Linked DNA regions of Pararhizobium sp. A13. The protein of the gene in region 2 interacts with the protein of the main gene of each other region in a pairwise test. Links are inferred from orthologs where the notes say so. Each region holds a gene or a part of one and is shown on either strand. Other genes may lie near its edges.

What was found. Proteins that work in one complex are often made in the same cells at the same time.
Region 1: the proteins of dnaE (region 2) and WI754_RS06300 interact in binary tests that used the Escherichia coli proteins (3 or more experiments, as listed by UniProt). The link is inferred for Pararhizobium sp. A13 from one-to-one orthologs.

Annotation. Positions count from the first base shown.
Region 1 is NZ_CP149510.1:1,311,483-1,318,605, forward strand. The notes cover bases 1,623-4,618. They hold WI754_RS06300 (DNA polymerase III subunit gamma/tau), read right to left. Parts: upstream 4,062-4,618; coding sequence 2,184-4,061; downstream 1,623-2,183. Other genes in these bases: WI754_RS06290 (MOSC domain-containing protein), read left to right, coding at 1,623-1,759; WI754_RS06295 (YbaB/EbfC family nucleoid-associated protein), read right to left, coding at 1,821-2,144; WI754_RS06310 (HIT family protein), read left to right, coding at 4,314-4,618. In the rest of the region: WI754_RS06280 (lytic murein transglycosylase), read right to left, coding at 1-177; recombination mediator RecR, read right to left, coding at 480-1,085; more of WI754_RS06290, read left to right, coding at 1,145-1,622; more of WI754_RS06310, read left to right, coding at 4,619-4,718; nudC (NAD(+) diphosphatase), read left to right, coding at 4,721-5,695; WI754_RS06320 (porin), read right to left, coding at 5,760-6,830; WI754_RS06325 (prephenate dehydratase), read right to left, coding at 7,030-7,123. UniProt on the Escherichia coli protein: Part of the beta sliding clamp loading complex, which hydrolyzes ATP to load the beta clamp onto primed DNA to form the DNA replication pre-initiation complex.
Region 2 is NZ_CP149510.1:2,699,546-2,707,729, reverse strand. What follows is about bases 1,935-5,991. They hold dnaE (DNA polymerase III subunit alpha), read right to left. Parts: upstream 5,642-5,991; coding sequence 2,135-5,641; downstream 1,935-2,134. Other genes in these bases: WI754_RS13285 (L,D-transpeptidase family protein), read left to right, coding at 1,935-2,115. Outside these bases: WI754_RS13290 (DNA polymerase IV), read left to right, coding at 1-785; more of WI754_RS13285, read left to right, coding at 883-1,934; WI754_RS13275 (hypothetical protein), read left to right, coding at 6,062-6,640; WI754_RS13270 (ABC transporter ATP-binding protein), read right to left, coding at 6,671-7,354; WI754_RS13265 (lipoprotein-releasing ABC transporter permease subunit), read right to left, coding at 7,373-8,184. UniProt on the Escherichia coli protein: DNA polymerase III is a complex, multichain enzyme responsible for most of the replicative synthesis in bacteria. This DNA polymerase also exhibits 3' to 5' exonuclease activity. The alpha chain is the DNA polymerase catalytic subunit.

The DNA of each region.
Region 1 (7,123 bases), 1.4 Mb from region 2 along the record:
GTCCCAGTTGAGCGTCACGCCGGCAAAGGCGGCGTTGAAGGATTTTTCCGAAATGCCGGCCTTCTGCGCTTCCGGCCAGAGGTCGGTCTGCAGCCACTGGCGGAACTGCGCTTCGGTCTCGGCTTTCGAGGCGGCGAGGGCGGGGAGCGGCATCAGCGATACAATTGTCGCGATCATCACCGCCAGAGTATGCCGCGCCTTACCCCCCTCTGTCGGCTTTGCCGACATGTCCCCCTCAAGGGGGGAGATTGTTCTTTTCCCTTGCCGGCTTCTCAGCGAGGGCGGGGTCTTTAGTATTTCCAACATGGTATTCAGTAGCGGTGTGCGACGCGGCGCATCCCCACACTCCCTCATCCTCGCCCCTGTGGCGGGGATCCAGCCGCGCCATGTCCATGGCGCAAGGGACTCTTGCGCACCGCAGACGCGGTGCTGCTGGACTACCGGCACAAGGCCGGTAATGAGGGCGAAAGGGGAATTCGTCAAATCACCGTCCTCGCCCGCAATGCCGCCGTCAGCGTGCCTTCGTCCAGGTAATCCAGCTCGCCGCCGACGGGCACGCCGTGGGCCAGCCGCGTGATCTTGACGCCGAGGCCGTCGAGCTGGTCGGTGATGTAATGCGCCGTCGTCTGGCCCTCGACGGTGGCATTCACCGCGATGATCAGTTCACGTACGCCGCCCTTCGAGACGCGCTCGATCAGACCCTTGATGTTGAGGTCGTCGGGTCCGACGCCGTCGAGCGGCGAGAGCGTGCCGCCGAGCACGTGATAGGCGGTGTTCATCGCGCCTGCCCGCTCCAGCGCCCAGAGGTCGGAGACGTCCTCGACGACGATGATCACGGAATTGTCGCGCCGGTCGTCGGTGCAGACGCTGCAGGGATCGCTGGTATCGACATTGCCGCAGCACGAGCAGATCCGGACCTTGGCGTAGGCGTCGCCCATCGCGTCGGCGAGCGGGCCGAGCAGCTGGTCCTTCTTCTTGACGAGATGAAGTGCTGCGCGCCGGGCCGAGCGCGGCCCGAGCCCGGGCACCTTCGCCAAAAGCTGAATGAGTTTTTCGATTTCGGGGCCGGTGACTCGCTTTGCCATGCGGCGGTTCTACTCCATATCTCGGGGGAACGGAATCGCTTAAAACGAGAGTATCGCCCATGAAAATCCTGGCCGTCTGCACCGGCAGCGCCGAAATCCTGCGCGGAAAATCCTACCGGACCGGCATCTTCAAACATCCGGTCGAGGCGGCCGTGTTGATCGACCGCGAAGGCCTGATCGGCGACAGGATCTGCAACCGCAAACACCATGGCGGTGTCGATCAGGCGGTCTATGCCCTCGGCTCGATCGACCTCGACTGGTGGTCGAAGGAACTCGGGCGCAATCTGGAACCCGGCATTTTCGGCGAAAATCTGGTGATCGAAGGCGCCGACAGCCGCAGGATTTCCGTCGGCGACCGGTTCATGACCGATACGATCGAGCTCGAAGTCACCTCCGCCCGCATTCCCTGCGCCACGCTTGCCGCGCGGATGGAAGACCCCGCTTTCGCAAAGCGCTTCGCCAAGGCGGGACGGCCGGGTTTCTACTGCCGCGTGCTCAAGGATGGAGTGGTTCAGGCCGGCGATGCCGTCACCTATCACGCCTATTCGGGGCCGCCGGTCCTGATGCCGGAAATGCTTGAAACTTTCGCCAGGAATCTCTCCGACAAGGATCGCGACCGCTATCTCGCAGCGCCGATCCACTACAAGCTTCGTGCCAAGCTCACCAGCGCCTGAGCGTCTGCCGTCCTGCCATCGGCTTTTGCCTGGCCGTCACTCGTCTGTGTCGCTTCGCGGCCTAAAAAGGCAGTTTCATGCCGGGCGGGATCGGCAGGCCGGCGGTAAGCGCGCGGGTCTTTTCGGCGGTGATCGCTTCGGCCTTGTCCTTGCCGTCCTTGTGGGCGGCGACGATCAGGTCTTCGAGAATCTCGACATCGTCTTCCTTGAACAGCGACGGGTCGATCTTGATGCCTTTCAGGTTACCCTTGCCGTCCATGCGAACGGTGACCAGACCGCCGCCGGAAGAGCCGTCGACTTCAAGCGCAGAAATCTCTTCCTGCATCTTCTCCATCTTGGCCTGCATTTCCTTGACCTTGCCCATCATGCCCATGATGTCGCGCATCGCCATGTCCTCTTCTTGTCGCGTGGTAATCTTGTAGACTTAGTGCTCGATATCGTCGCCGGGAAGGATATCGCCTTCTGAGGATTCGGCGGCGGCCACGGCCTGCGGCTCTTCCTCCGGTTCCGGCCCCTTTATCCGCACGTCGGCGATCTTTGCGCCGGGAAACCGTGCGATGATGGCCGCGACGTCCGGGTCCTGCCGGGCGTCGTTGAATTGGCGCTCCTTGGTGGCCGCTTCGGCCTCCACAAGTGTCGGTTGGCCGGGCTCGCGGCTGAGGATCACCATCCAGCGGATGCCCGTCCAATCCTCCAGTTTTTTCTGAAGCTCGGCAACCAGCGTCTTCGGCGCATCGTCCGGCAGGTTGATCTCCAGCCGCCCCGGCTCCAGATTGACGAGACGGACGAAATTGCGGACCAGCGTCTTCAGCCTGATATCGCGGTTGGCGGCGCAGAGTTCGGCAATGTCGCTCGCCGATTTGACGGCGGCCTTCGGTTCAGCTTTCGCCTCAGGGGCTTCGGTTGGCTTTTCTTCCGTCTTGCCAACCGGCATGTCCGGCTGCGGTGCTGCGTTCGGCACGGCGCGCAGCATGGTCGCGCCATTTCCGGTCGTGCGCTGCGCCGGCGGCATATCGCTGCCGCGGGCCTGCATCGAGGTGCTCGCAACGGGGGCTGGCGCGCCACCGCCATTGCCGCCGTTCGGCGCGGAAGGCTGCCGCTGCGCGTCGCCGCCGGAAAGTTCGAGCAGTCGACGCGCCGCATCTTCCGGCGAGGGCAAGTGGGCAGCGTGAGCGAGACGGATCAACACCATTTCGGCGGCACCGGCCGGACGCGACGAGCTTTCCGTTTCCGGAATGCCCTTCAGGAGCATCTGCCAGATGCGCGACAGCGTCGTCACGGCGATGCCGGACGAGAATTCGGCGCCGCGGGTGCGCTCGATCTCGCTTAGCGACTGGTCGTTGGCGGCATCCGGCACATATTTCAGGCGGGTGACGAGATGGGTGAAGTCGGCAAGGTCGGTCAGCACCACGGATGGGCTGGCGCCGGCCTCGTATTGTCCGTTGAACTCCTCGAGCGCGGCTGCGACATCGCCTTTGACGATATGCTGGAACAGGTCGACGATGCGGGCGCGGTCGGCAAGGCCGAGCATCGAGCGCACGGCCTCGACCTCGACCACGCCGCCGCCATGGGCGATCGCCTGGTCGAGCAGCGACAGGCCGTCACGTGCGGAGCCTTCCGCCGCGCGGGCGATCATCGCCAGCGCATCCGGATCGGCCGAAATGCCTTCCTTACCGAGAATGGTGGTGAACAGGCCGACGAGATCCGACGCGCCGATGCGGCGCAGGTCGAAGCGCTGGCAGCGCGACAGCACGGTGATCGGAACCTTGCGGATCTCGGTCGTCGCGAAAATGAACTTCACGTGCTCCGGCGGCTCTTCGAGCGTCTTCAACAGGCCGTTGAAGGCCTGGGTCGAGAGCATGTGCACTTCGTCGATGATGTAGACCTTGTAGCGCGCCGAAACCGGGCGATAGCGCACCTGCTCGATGATCTCGCGGATATCGTCGATGCCGGTATGGGAGGCGGCGTCCATCTCGATCACGTCGACATGGCGGCCTTCCATGATCGCCTGGCAATGTTCGCCGGGGGTGCGCAGGTCGATGGTGGGCTTGTCGATTTCCGGCGTCTTGTAGTTCAACGCGCGGGCCAGGATACGGGCCGTGGTCGTCTTGCCGACGCCGCGTACGCCGGTCAGCATATAGGCCTGGGCGATGCGGCCGGTCTCGAACGCGTTGGTGAGGGTGCGCACCATCGGTTCCTGGCCGACCATCAGGTCGGAGAAATCCTTCGGCCGGTATTTGCGCGCAAGAACCCGGTAGGCGGCGGGTTTTTCAGATGTCGGGATCAACGTAACTTCGCTCATCGCCCCTGCCGCTTGGCTACAAGTCTGTCCAGACAGGACGGAAGAAAAAGGGTGGGAGGCTGGCACGATGACCCGTGCCGTGGCTCGTTGGGGCTGCTTCCTTCCGGACCTGACCCGGTTGGCGAGTGGCTCGTCCACCACCAACCTCCCGGCTCTCATATCGGCAATATCGAAACCAAAAGCAAGCCACGCCTTCAAAAAACTGCTATCGTTGTGCAAACAAAAGAAAAATCACCGTTCAGGGAGATCCGCTTGCCTGCCTTCGATATCGATGAACGCCTTGAACGCGATGGATTGCTCATCGCCACACTCGGTCTTTGCCAGCTTCGCATCAACAACGACCGCCGCTGGCCCTGGCTGGTGCTCATTCCGCAGCGCGACGGCGTGACGGAAATCTTCGACCTGACGCCGCTCGACCAGGCGATGTTGACTTTCGAGACGAACATGGTCGCTTCGGCATTGAAAAAGGCAACGGGGGCGACGAAGATCAATGTTGGCGCGCTTGGCAATATCGTCCGCCAGCTTCACGTCCATGTCATCGCCCGCAGCGAAGGTGATGCCAATTGGCCGGGGCCGGTCTGGGGTTTCGGGACAGCCGACGCCTGGGACGATACCGAGCGCAAGGCATTCGCAGCACGGATACTGGAAAATCTTTGATCATGACGAAATCGATCTTCGAACTGCACAGCCCGCACCCCGAGCCGAGCACGCTCGTTGCCTTCGCCGAGAATCATCTGGACCGGCAATCCGAACATCGACCGGACGATTGCGTCGAAGTCGCCTTCCGCAAGGAGGGCGCGCATGTCTTCGCTTTTTCCGGCGGCAAGCTGGTCGTCAAGCACGACGAGAAGATCATCGATCCGCTGTTTGCGCCCTATGAGCTCGCGGGCCTCGAGCCCGTGCTCGACGATGCGATCCTGCTCGGCTTCCTGGCCAACGGCGAGCCGCGGCTGGCGGTTCCGGTCGGGTTGACCGAGGAAACGCTTCCCGAACCCTTCAAGCTTGCCGATGGCCGCACGCTTTATCGCCAGCAGATGCTGCCAGACGAGTTGCTCGGCCAGTTCGCGCAGGCGTCAAGCCTGATCACATGGAATGCGGCGAACCGGTTCTGCGGAAAATGCGGCTCGGCGATGGAAGGCAAGGCCGGCGGTTACCGCCGCGTTTGCACCGCCTGCGGCCACATGGTTTTCCCACGCACCGACCCGGTAGTCATCATGCTGACCATCGATGTCGAGCGCGACCTCTGCCTGCTCGGCCGCAGCCCGCATTTTCCGGAAGGCATGTATTCCTGCCTGGCAGGCTTCGTCGAGCCGGGCGAAACCATTGAGAATGCCGTGCGGCGCGAAACCCACGAGGAATCCGGCATCCGCGCCGGCCGCGTCCGCTACCATGCCTCGCAGCCCTGGCCGATGCCACACACGCTGATGATCGGCTGCTACGCCGAGGCCCAGTCCCGCGACATCCACCGTGACGAGCACGAACTGGAGGATTGCCGCTGGTTCACCCGTGAGGAAACGGCCGCGATGCTGGCACGCAATACCGGCGTGACGCTGGCCGCCGGCGAACTCGGCCCGCCGCCGAAGGGTGCCATCGCTCACCAGCTGATGCGCGACTGGCTGGATTGGCCGCGATAAATGAAAATCGGCGCGGGCCAGGAGGCGGACGCCGATGTGTTTTCTCGCTTAGGCCGCTTCCGCCTCAGAAATTGCGCTGAACGCGCAGGATGCCGCCGAAGGCCTCGCCGCTGCCGCGCTCGCCGCCGAAATCGGTGTAGTTGAGTTCCGGCTGCACCATAAGGCCGGGAACCACCGCGTATTCGACGTTCAACGCCGCCGCCAGGGTTCCATCCTCCTCATAGGCAAGCTGGCCGTTGAGGGATGCCTTGTCGTTCAGCGTGGCGGAGAAGCCGCCCCAGGCCGCCCAGTCGCCATACCAGGGGCCATAGTAGTTCAGCTGACGGCTACCGCCCGGACCTTTGTCGTTGTCCCAATCCGACTGATAGCCGCCCATCAGGAAGACCGAGAACGTATCGTTGAACTTGACGTCGACACGCACCTTGCCGCCGAAGGCATCGGCGTAGGTGTCATAACCGCCGACGGCGGCGATGCCGCCCCAGTCCTGTTCATATTTCACGCCGCCGATGACATGTGGCGCGTCACCGCCGCTGTACGAAGCAGTCGGGACAGGAGCAAAGCCTGTATCGTAGTCGCCGGCGCCTTCCTCCAGCCCGATCAGGGCGGAAAAGCCGTTTCCGGCGTCATAGACATAGCTCACCTGGTTGGTGCGATCACCGGTATAGTCGATGACATCGTCGTTGATAATGTTACCGGCCGAATCCAGCCAGGTATCGAAGCGCGAATCGTCATAGCCGGCGCGGAAGCCGGCAAGGTCGATATACGCGCTGTTGATGTAGGTGGAGCCGCTGTCGGCGGACGCCTGGCTGCGCAGTTCGATGAACGAACGCAGTGTGCCGTATTCCGTATCGTTACGGGCATCGAGCCTGATGGTTCCGCGCGCAAACCCTGCCCAGCCAAGATCCTCACCGCTATAGGGGTCGTCGCCGAAGCTCGATTCGGATCGCACATAGCCGCTGATCTTCAGGCAGGTCTCGGTGCCCGGGATAAAGAAATAGCCTGCTCCGAAGGCGTCGCATACCCGCACATATTCCATGGGCTCGGGTTCCGCAGCGACGATCGCGTCCGCTGCGCGGGCGCCCGTTATGGCCATCAATGCAGCCGCCGAGCCGAGGAGGAGTGTCTTGACTGTCATGAGCTAACCTTTGTGGCGCACGCCGCAGGGAAGGCCGGCAGGCGCATGAATTGTTGTCGGACATGATGATGGCGCATCGTCGAAGCAATACGAGCATTCTGCGTCAAACAAACCACTGAGGGTCCTCCGCAAAATAACCATCTTCCGGCCACAAAGGATAGCCCTCAGTTTTGGCCCTTTAAATCCGGTCGAAGCGTTCCTACAGGACGAGCCGCATGGGGTGGGCGGCGTAGGAGCCGAGGATGCGGACCTTCTCGGAAAAATACCGCAGCTCATCCAGAGCCTGGCGCACA
Region 2 (8,184 bases):
TCGAACAGGAGATCGGTATCACCGTCTCGGTCGGCCTCTCCTATTGCAAGTTCCTCGCCAAGGTCGCCTCCGACTTGCAGAAGCCGCGCGGCTTTTCGGTCATCGGCGCTGCCGAGGCTTTGGACTTCTTGAGGGAGAAGCCAGTCACGCTGATCTGGGGTGTCGGCAAGGCCTTTGCCACGACGCTGGAGCGCGACGGCATCCGCACCATAGGCCAGTTGCAGACGATGGAAGAAACTGAGCTGATGAAGCGCTATGGCACGATGGGCCAGCGCCTCTATCGTCTCTCGCGTGGCCAGGACGAGCGCACGGTGGAAATCAACGGTGAAGCGAAAAGCGTTTCGTCGGAAACCACCTTCAACGACGATCTCTGCGACTATGACGCCCTGGTTTCGCATCTGCGCCGGCTGAGCGAGCAGGTGGCGCATCGGCTGAGGAAAGCCGATATCGCCGGCCAGACCGTCGTGCTGAAGCTGAAGACCGCCGACTTCAAGATCCGGACACGCAACCGCCGCCTCGACAGCCCGACCCGGCTGGCCGACCGCATCTTCCGCACCGGCATGCAGCTTCTCGACAGGGAAACCGACGGCACGAAATTCCGCCTGATCGGCATCGGCGTCAGCGATCTCTCCGACACCGGCCTTGCCGACCCGCCCGACCTTGTGGATGCCCAGGCGACGCGCCGCGCGGCGGCGGAAGCGGCGATCAACGTGCTGCGCGACAAGTTCGGCAAGGCGACGGTCGAGACCGGCTACACGTTCGGCAAGGGCCGGCGCGGAAAATAGCCAATGCAACTCTGCGCGTGTTCCAGCCGGAACAGCAAAGTTTCTTTAAATCTCTCAGGCTAGGGTCATCGTTCGTTGAATGCGTCCGGATGTATCCATGGTTTTGCGTCTTACATTTGGCATCGGCCTTGCTCTCGCCATGTCCGCCAGCACCGTGCTTGCGGCCGGCGCACAGGCCCCGCTGCAGATCGTCGTCTCCAAGGACCAGCAGTCGCTCGTCGTCTATGATGGCGACACGGTGGTTGCGACCTCCAACGTCTCGACCGGCAAGGCCGGTCATTCGACGCCGACCGGCATCTTCTCCATTCTGGAAAAGCGCCGCTTCCACAGGTCGAACATCTATTCGGACGCACCGATGCCCTTCATGCAGCGCCTGACCTGGTCGGGCATCGCTCTGCATGCGTCGAATCACGTTCCGGACTATCCTGCCTCGCACGGCTGTGTGCGCCTGCCGGACGATTTCGCCAAACAGTTGTTCAAGATGACCGAGCGCGGCCTGCATGTGCTGATCTCCGATCGCCAGCTGACGCCGGTTGCCATTGCCGATCCCTTCCTCTTTCAGCCGGCAGTCGTAGAACCCGTTTTGCTTTCGGATGTCACGCTGCGGCCCAGCGTCTCGCAGGTTCATATGAAAACGGTTGAAGTCGCCACGATTCAGGCGGAACCGGCCCAAACGGCGGCGGTCGAAACCGGACGGGAACCGCCGATCCGCATGCTGATTACCCATCGCGGCCAGCGGGAAATCACGCACGATGTCCAGACGCTGCTCAATCAACTCGGCTATGCCGCCGGAATCCCGGACGGCTATGCGGGCATGCAGACCGTGGAGGCCATCAAGGCCTTCCAGACGGCGGAAAAGCTCGCCATCGACGGCAGGATGACGCCCGCCTTTGTGGAAGCCCTCTATGCCAAGGCCGGCAAGGGCAAGCCGCCGAACGGCCAGCTTCTCGTTCGTCGCAATTTCGAGCCGTTGTTCGAAACGTCCGTGGTGATCGCGCAGTCCGAGATCGCGCTCGGCACGCATTTCCTGCAGTTCCAGAACATCGACACCTCGACCGGCAAGGGCGAGTGGTTCGCCATGACGCTCGACAACGCCCTGCCCGGCCCGATGAAGAAACGGCTGGGCATCACCCTGGAAGAGGATGCGATGGCGTTCAATGCCGTCCAGCGCACGATGGGCCGCATCACCATTCCGGACGATACACGCCAGCGGATCAACCAGCTGCTGACCGAGGGATCGTCGCTGACCATATCCGACATGGGCCTTGGACAGGAAACCGGCGACGGCACGGATTTCGTGACGATCACGCACGTGGCGCCGAAATCCTGAGCCGCATTGCGGCTTTCCGTTACACCAGTTCGACGTCGATCACGCCGGGCGCTGTTCGGAGCGCGGCTGCGATCTCGACCGAGATCCGGTATTTCTCGCTGAGCTCCACCTCGATCTCGCGCTGGCCATTGTCCTTGATGACGATGAAGGACACCAGGCCGTCGCCGCGCATGTTCAGATGTGTAGCGACGGAGCGCAGGGGGCCGGAATCGCGGACATAGACCCTGAGCGCCTTCTGCAGCTGCAGCGAGCGCTCCTCCAGAGATTGCAGCGTCTGGATGCGCAAGCCAATGCCTTCGGGCCGCTCTTCGGCCTGTACGGTCATCACCAGCGATTTGCCTGGCTCCAGCAGGTCGCGATACTGGTTGAGCGCCTCGGAAAAGAGCACCGCCTCGAACTGGCCGGTGGAATCGGAGAACGCGATAATGCCCATCTTGTTGCCGGTGCGGGTCTTGCGTTCCTGCTTGGAGGTCACTGTTCCCGCAAGCCGGCCGGCGGTCGCGCCTTTTTTCACGGAGGCAGCAAAATCGGCAAAGGTCTGGACGCGAATCTTGGCGAGCAGGTCGTTATAGGTGTCGAGCGGATGGGCGGAGAGATAGAAGCCCAGCACCTGGAACTCGCGGTGCAGCTTTTCCGACGCCAGCCAGGGCGCATAGGCCGGCAGGCTGATCTTTTCTGGCCCGGTGGCTGCGCCTGCTCCGAACATGTCGCTCTGGCCGCTGACCTTGTTCGCCTGGGCGATCTGCGCAAAACCGAGGATGCGGTCGAGACCACCCACGAGTTCGGCGCGGTCGTAGCCGAAACAATCGAAGGCGCCGGCGCAGATCAGGCTTTCGAAGACGCGGCGGTTGAGAAGCTTCGGATCGATCCGGAGGCAGAAGTCCTCGAGACTTGCGAAGGGTTCGTCGCCGCGCACCTCGACGATGTGATCGACCGCTGCCTCGCCGACACCCTTGATGGCGGCCAGCGAGTAGTAGATGCGGTTGTCACCCGTCTCGAACCGTCGGAACGACGACTGGACCGACGGCGGGATGACGGCGATACCAAGGCGCGCCGCATCCTGACGGAAATCGTTGATCTTGTCGGTGTTCGACATGTCGAGCGTCATCGACGCTGCCAGAAACTCGACCGGATAATGCGCCTTCAGATAGGCGGTCTGATAGGAGACGATAGCATAGGCAGCCGCGTGCGACTTGTTGAAGCCGTAGTTGGCGAACTTGGCCAGAAGATCGAAGATCATGTCAGACTGCGCCTTGGACACACCGTTGGCGACGGCGCCGTCGACGAAACGGGCGCGCTGCTTGTCCATCTCCTCCTTGATCTTCTTGCCCATGGCGCGGCGCAGAAGGTCGGCTTCGCCGAGCGAATAGCCCGACAGCACCTGGGCGATCTGCATCACCTGTTCCTGATAGACGATAACGCCCTGCGTCTCCTTCAAGAGGTAATCGATCTTCGGATGGATCGATTCGATCTCCTCCTCGCCATGCTTGCGGGCGTTGTAGACCGGGATGTTTTCCATCGGACCCGGACGATACAGCGCCACGAGCGCAATGATGTCCTCGATGCAGTCCGGCCGCATGCCGATCAGGGCCTTGCGCATGCCGGCACTTTCCACCTGAAACACGCCGACCGTGTCGCCCTTCGACAGCATCTCGTAGGTTTTCTGGTCGTCGAGCGGCAGCGCTTCGAGCTTGACCTCGATGTCGCGCTTCTTGATGAAATCGACAGCGACTTTAAGCACCGTCAGCGTCTTCAGGCCGAGGAAGTCGAACTTGACGAGACCGGCCTGCTCGACCCATTTCATGTTGAACTGGGTGACCGGCATGTCCGAGCGCGGATCGCGGTACATCGGCACCAGCTGCGACAGCGGCCGGTCGCCAATGACGATGCCGGCGGCATGGGTGGACGCGTGGCGGTAGAGACCCTCGATCTTCTGGGCGATATCGAGCAGGCGGCCGATCACCGGTTCCTTGTCGACCTCTTCCTGGAAGCGCGGCTCCTCCTCGATCGCCTTCGACAAAGGTGTCGGATTGGCCGGATTGTTCGGCACGAGCTTGCAGATCTTGTCGACCTGGCCATAGGGCATTTCGAGAACGCGGCCGACGTCGCGTAGGGCGGCGCGCGCCTGCAGCGATCCGAAGGTGATGATCTGCGCCACCTGCTCGCGGCCATACTTGCGCTGGACGTAGCGGATCACCTCTTCGCGGCGGTCCTGGCAGAAATCGATGTCGAAGTCGGGCATCGAGACGCGGTCCGGATTGAGGAAGCGTTCGAACAGCAGCGAGAAACGCAGGGGATCGACGTCGGTGATGGTCAGCGCATAGGCGACCAGCGATCCCGCCCCCGAGCCGCGGCCCGGGCCGACCGGGATATCCTGAAGCTTTGCCCATTTGATGAAGTCGGCAACGATCAGGAAGTAACCCGGGAACTTCATCTTCTCAATGACGCTGAGCTCGAAGTCGAGCCGCTCGCGATAGTCCGCCTCGGTGTAGCCGGGGGAAAGTCCAAGCTTCTGCAGCCGGTCTTCCAGTCCCTCGACGGCCTGGCGGCGCAGTTCCAGCGCCTCGGCGCGCTCGGCTTCCTTCGGATCATCGGATGCGCCGGTGAAGCGCGGCAGGATCGGTCCGCGCGTCTTCAAGACAAACGCGCAGCGCCTGGCGATCTCGATCGTGTTTTCCAGAGCTTCCGGCAGATCGGCAAACAAAGCCGCCATGTCCTTGCGGCTTTTCAGGTAGTGATCCGGCGTCAGGCGGAAGCGGCTGTCATCCGACACCATCGCATTGTGCGCGACAGCCATCAGCGCGTCATGCGCCTCGAATTCGGCCGGCGACGGAAAGAACGGCTCGTTGGTCGCCACCAGCGGCAGATCGAGCTTGTAGGCAAGATCGATGATCCGCCCTTCGTGGCGGCGGTCGTATTTGCCGTGACGCTGAAGCTCGACGTAAAGGCGGTTGCCGAACAAAGCGGCCAGCGTTTTCAACCGCGTCTCAGCCAGAGCTGCATGACCCGATTTCAGGGCCATGTCGACCGGTCCACCCGACGCGCCGGTGAGCGCAATCAACCCCTCCGTCCCGCCTTCCTGCAGCCAGGACAGCGCAATGCGGACTGACTGGTTGCCTTCGCCGCCGAGATAGGCGCGGCTGACGATATCGACGAGACGGACATAGCCGGCATCCGTCGCCGCGATCAGCACGATCGCCGGAAGTTTCGCCAAGTGCTGCGCGTGTCCGCGCTTGTCGCCTTCGGCCTCATCCTCCATGTCGATCGACAGCTGGCAGCCGATCAGGGGCTGCAGGCCATCGTCCATGCATTTCTGCGAGAATTCGAGCGCTGCAAACAGATTGTTGGTATCGGCGATGCCGATCGCCGGCTGACCGTCTGCAACGGCCTTGCCGATGATCTTCTTGATCGGTAAAGCGCCTTCGAGCAGCGAGAATGCCGAATGAACGCGAAGATGAACGAATTGCGGCGACGCGTTGCCTGAAACGCTGCTATCCTGTCGCTTGTCGCCTGTTGCGTCCGCCATTTGCGCACCCCGATTCCCGTGAGGGCTCAGGATATCCTGTTTCCGTCTTTCGATGTCCAGATTTCATCTGGCAGCTGCGGGCTTTTCCCGGCCATCCGCCGTTTGTCCACAGGGACGAAAGCCTGAAGCAACTGGCTGCGAAAAAATCACATGCCCATAACGATGATCGAAAAGCTGGCCACGAACATGGCGATCGAGGCGAAAGCAGCGAGGTCCCGAATAAAGTCAGTCATTTGAAGGCTCCTTTTTCGTTATGTTCTTTTTATGTTCTATTTATGTTCGCGCGTCAAGCAGCAGTTTGGAAGTTGTCCGCGGAGGGAAATGGCATGGTAAACATTTCCTCTCTCCGGATTTCGAGGCATCTGGACGTCTTCCGATTGGCCGACTAATTTCACCGCCACGACCATCAGGGAACGAACGATGAAAATGCCACGGACCGCCGCGACGCTGTTTTTTTGCCTTTCCGCACTGACTGCGCAGGCGGCAGACATGATCGATCCCAGCCGGATCATTTCCGCGGCGACAGGGGATTGGGACAAGGATGGCAGCCCTGACCTTGCCTTGCTCACCGAACCGCCGGAGGGCAGCGAGGATGATCACGGAATCTACATCTACCTGAAGGGCGAGACCAACCGCCTTCAGTTGAAGACCTTTGCCCCTAGCAAGGTCTGGGGCAGTGTGGCGACCTATGGGCAGGAACCGTTCATCGAGGCGTTGCCAAACGGCTCGATCCTGATCACCTCACACAACGACTCCATCGGCCGCGACCGCTGGGAGCAGAAGCTCACGATCGCCTACCGCAATTTCGACTTCGTGGTCGCGGGCTACACCTACACGTCCTACGACACGCTCGATCTCGACAACACCACGGAATGCGATTTCAACGTGCTGACCGGCAAGGGCAAGAGCAACGGCAAGCCGGTCGCGACGAAAGGTGAAATCGTGCTCTTGAAGGATTGGTTGGACGATCGCGGCCAGGCAGTTTGTGGCACCCAATAGCGTTGCCTGGCAGCGCTGTCTTTCGATTGTTTACAGCTCGACGACCTTGCCGTCCTCGATGGTGACGCGGCGGTCCATGCGCGAGGCGAGCTCATAGTTGTGCGTGGCGATCATGGCCGCAAGGCCGGACTGGCGGACCAGAGCCTCCAGTGCCTCGAAGACGTAGCCAGCGGTTTCCGGATCAAGATTGCCGGTCGGCTCGTCGGCCAGCAGCACCAGAGGCGCATTGGCGACGGCGCGGGCGATCGCGACGCGCTGCTGTTCACCACCCGAGAGCTCCGAGGGGCGATGCTCGGCGCGATGGCCGATGCGCATATAGTCGAGCAGCGCAGCGGCCCGTTCACGCGCCTCGGCCTTCGCGAGGCCGGCGATCAGCTGCGGCATCATGATGTTTTCGATCGCCGTGAATTCCGGCAGCAGATGGTGGAACTGGTAGACGAAGCCGATGTCGTTACGGCGGATCGCCGTGCGTTGCTCGTCGCCGAGCGTGCCGCAGGATTGGCCATTGATCAGCACCTCGCCGGCATCCGGCCGCTCGAGCAGCCCTGCCAGATGCAAAAGCGTCGACTTGCCGGTGCCCGACGGCGCTACGAGCGCGACCGTCTGCCCCCCATGCAGGGAAAAGTCCGCCCCCTTGAGGATCGACAGAACCCCCTCGCCCTGGGTGTAATGACGCTCGACGCCGGAAAGCTGCAATGCCACGCGCGCATTCATCGTGTCTAAAATCCTTATTTATTCGTAGCGCAGAGCCTGAACCGGATCGAGGCGCGAGGCGCGCCAGGCCGGAAAGATCGTGGCAAGGAAGGACAGGCTGATCGCCATGACGACGACCGAAATGGTCTCGCCAGGGTTCATGTCGGCCGGAAGCTGGCTCAAGAAATAGAGTTCGGGGTTGAACAGCGTCGTGCCCGAAATCCAGGAAAAGAACTGCCGGATGGATTCGACATTGAGGCAGACGATGATGCCGAGAAGAACACCCGCGAGTGTGCCGACGATACCGATCGCCGCACCCGTCATGAAGAAGATGCGCATGATAGAACCGGAGGACGCGCCCATGGTGCGCAGGATAGCGATGTCGCTGCCCTTGTCCTTCACCAGCATGATCAGGCCGGAGACGATGTTGAGTGCCGCCACCAGCACGATCAGCGTCAGGATCATGAACATGACGTTGCGCTCGACCTGAAGGGCGGAGAAGAACGTCTTGTTGCGGTCGCGCCAGTCGCTGATCAGCACCTGACGGCCAGCTGCGTCTTCGATCGGCTGGCGCAGGTCATCAACCAGATCCGGATTGGTAACGAAGAGTTCTATCGACTGGGCGATGCCTTCGGCGTTGAAATAGAGCTGCGCCTCCTCAAGAGGCATGAAGATGATCGAGGCGTCATATTCCGACATGCCGATCTCGAAGATCGCCGAGACGGTGTAGGATTTGACGCGCGGGTTGACGCCCATCGGGGTAACGTCGCCTTCGGGCGCCACCAGCGTGATGGTGCCGCCCGCCGTGATGCCGAGCTGTTCGGCCATGCGCGAGCCGATGGCGACGCCGG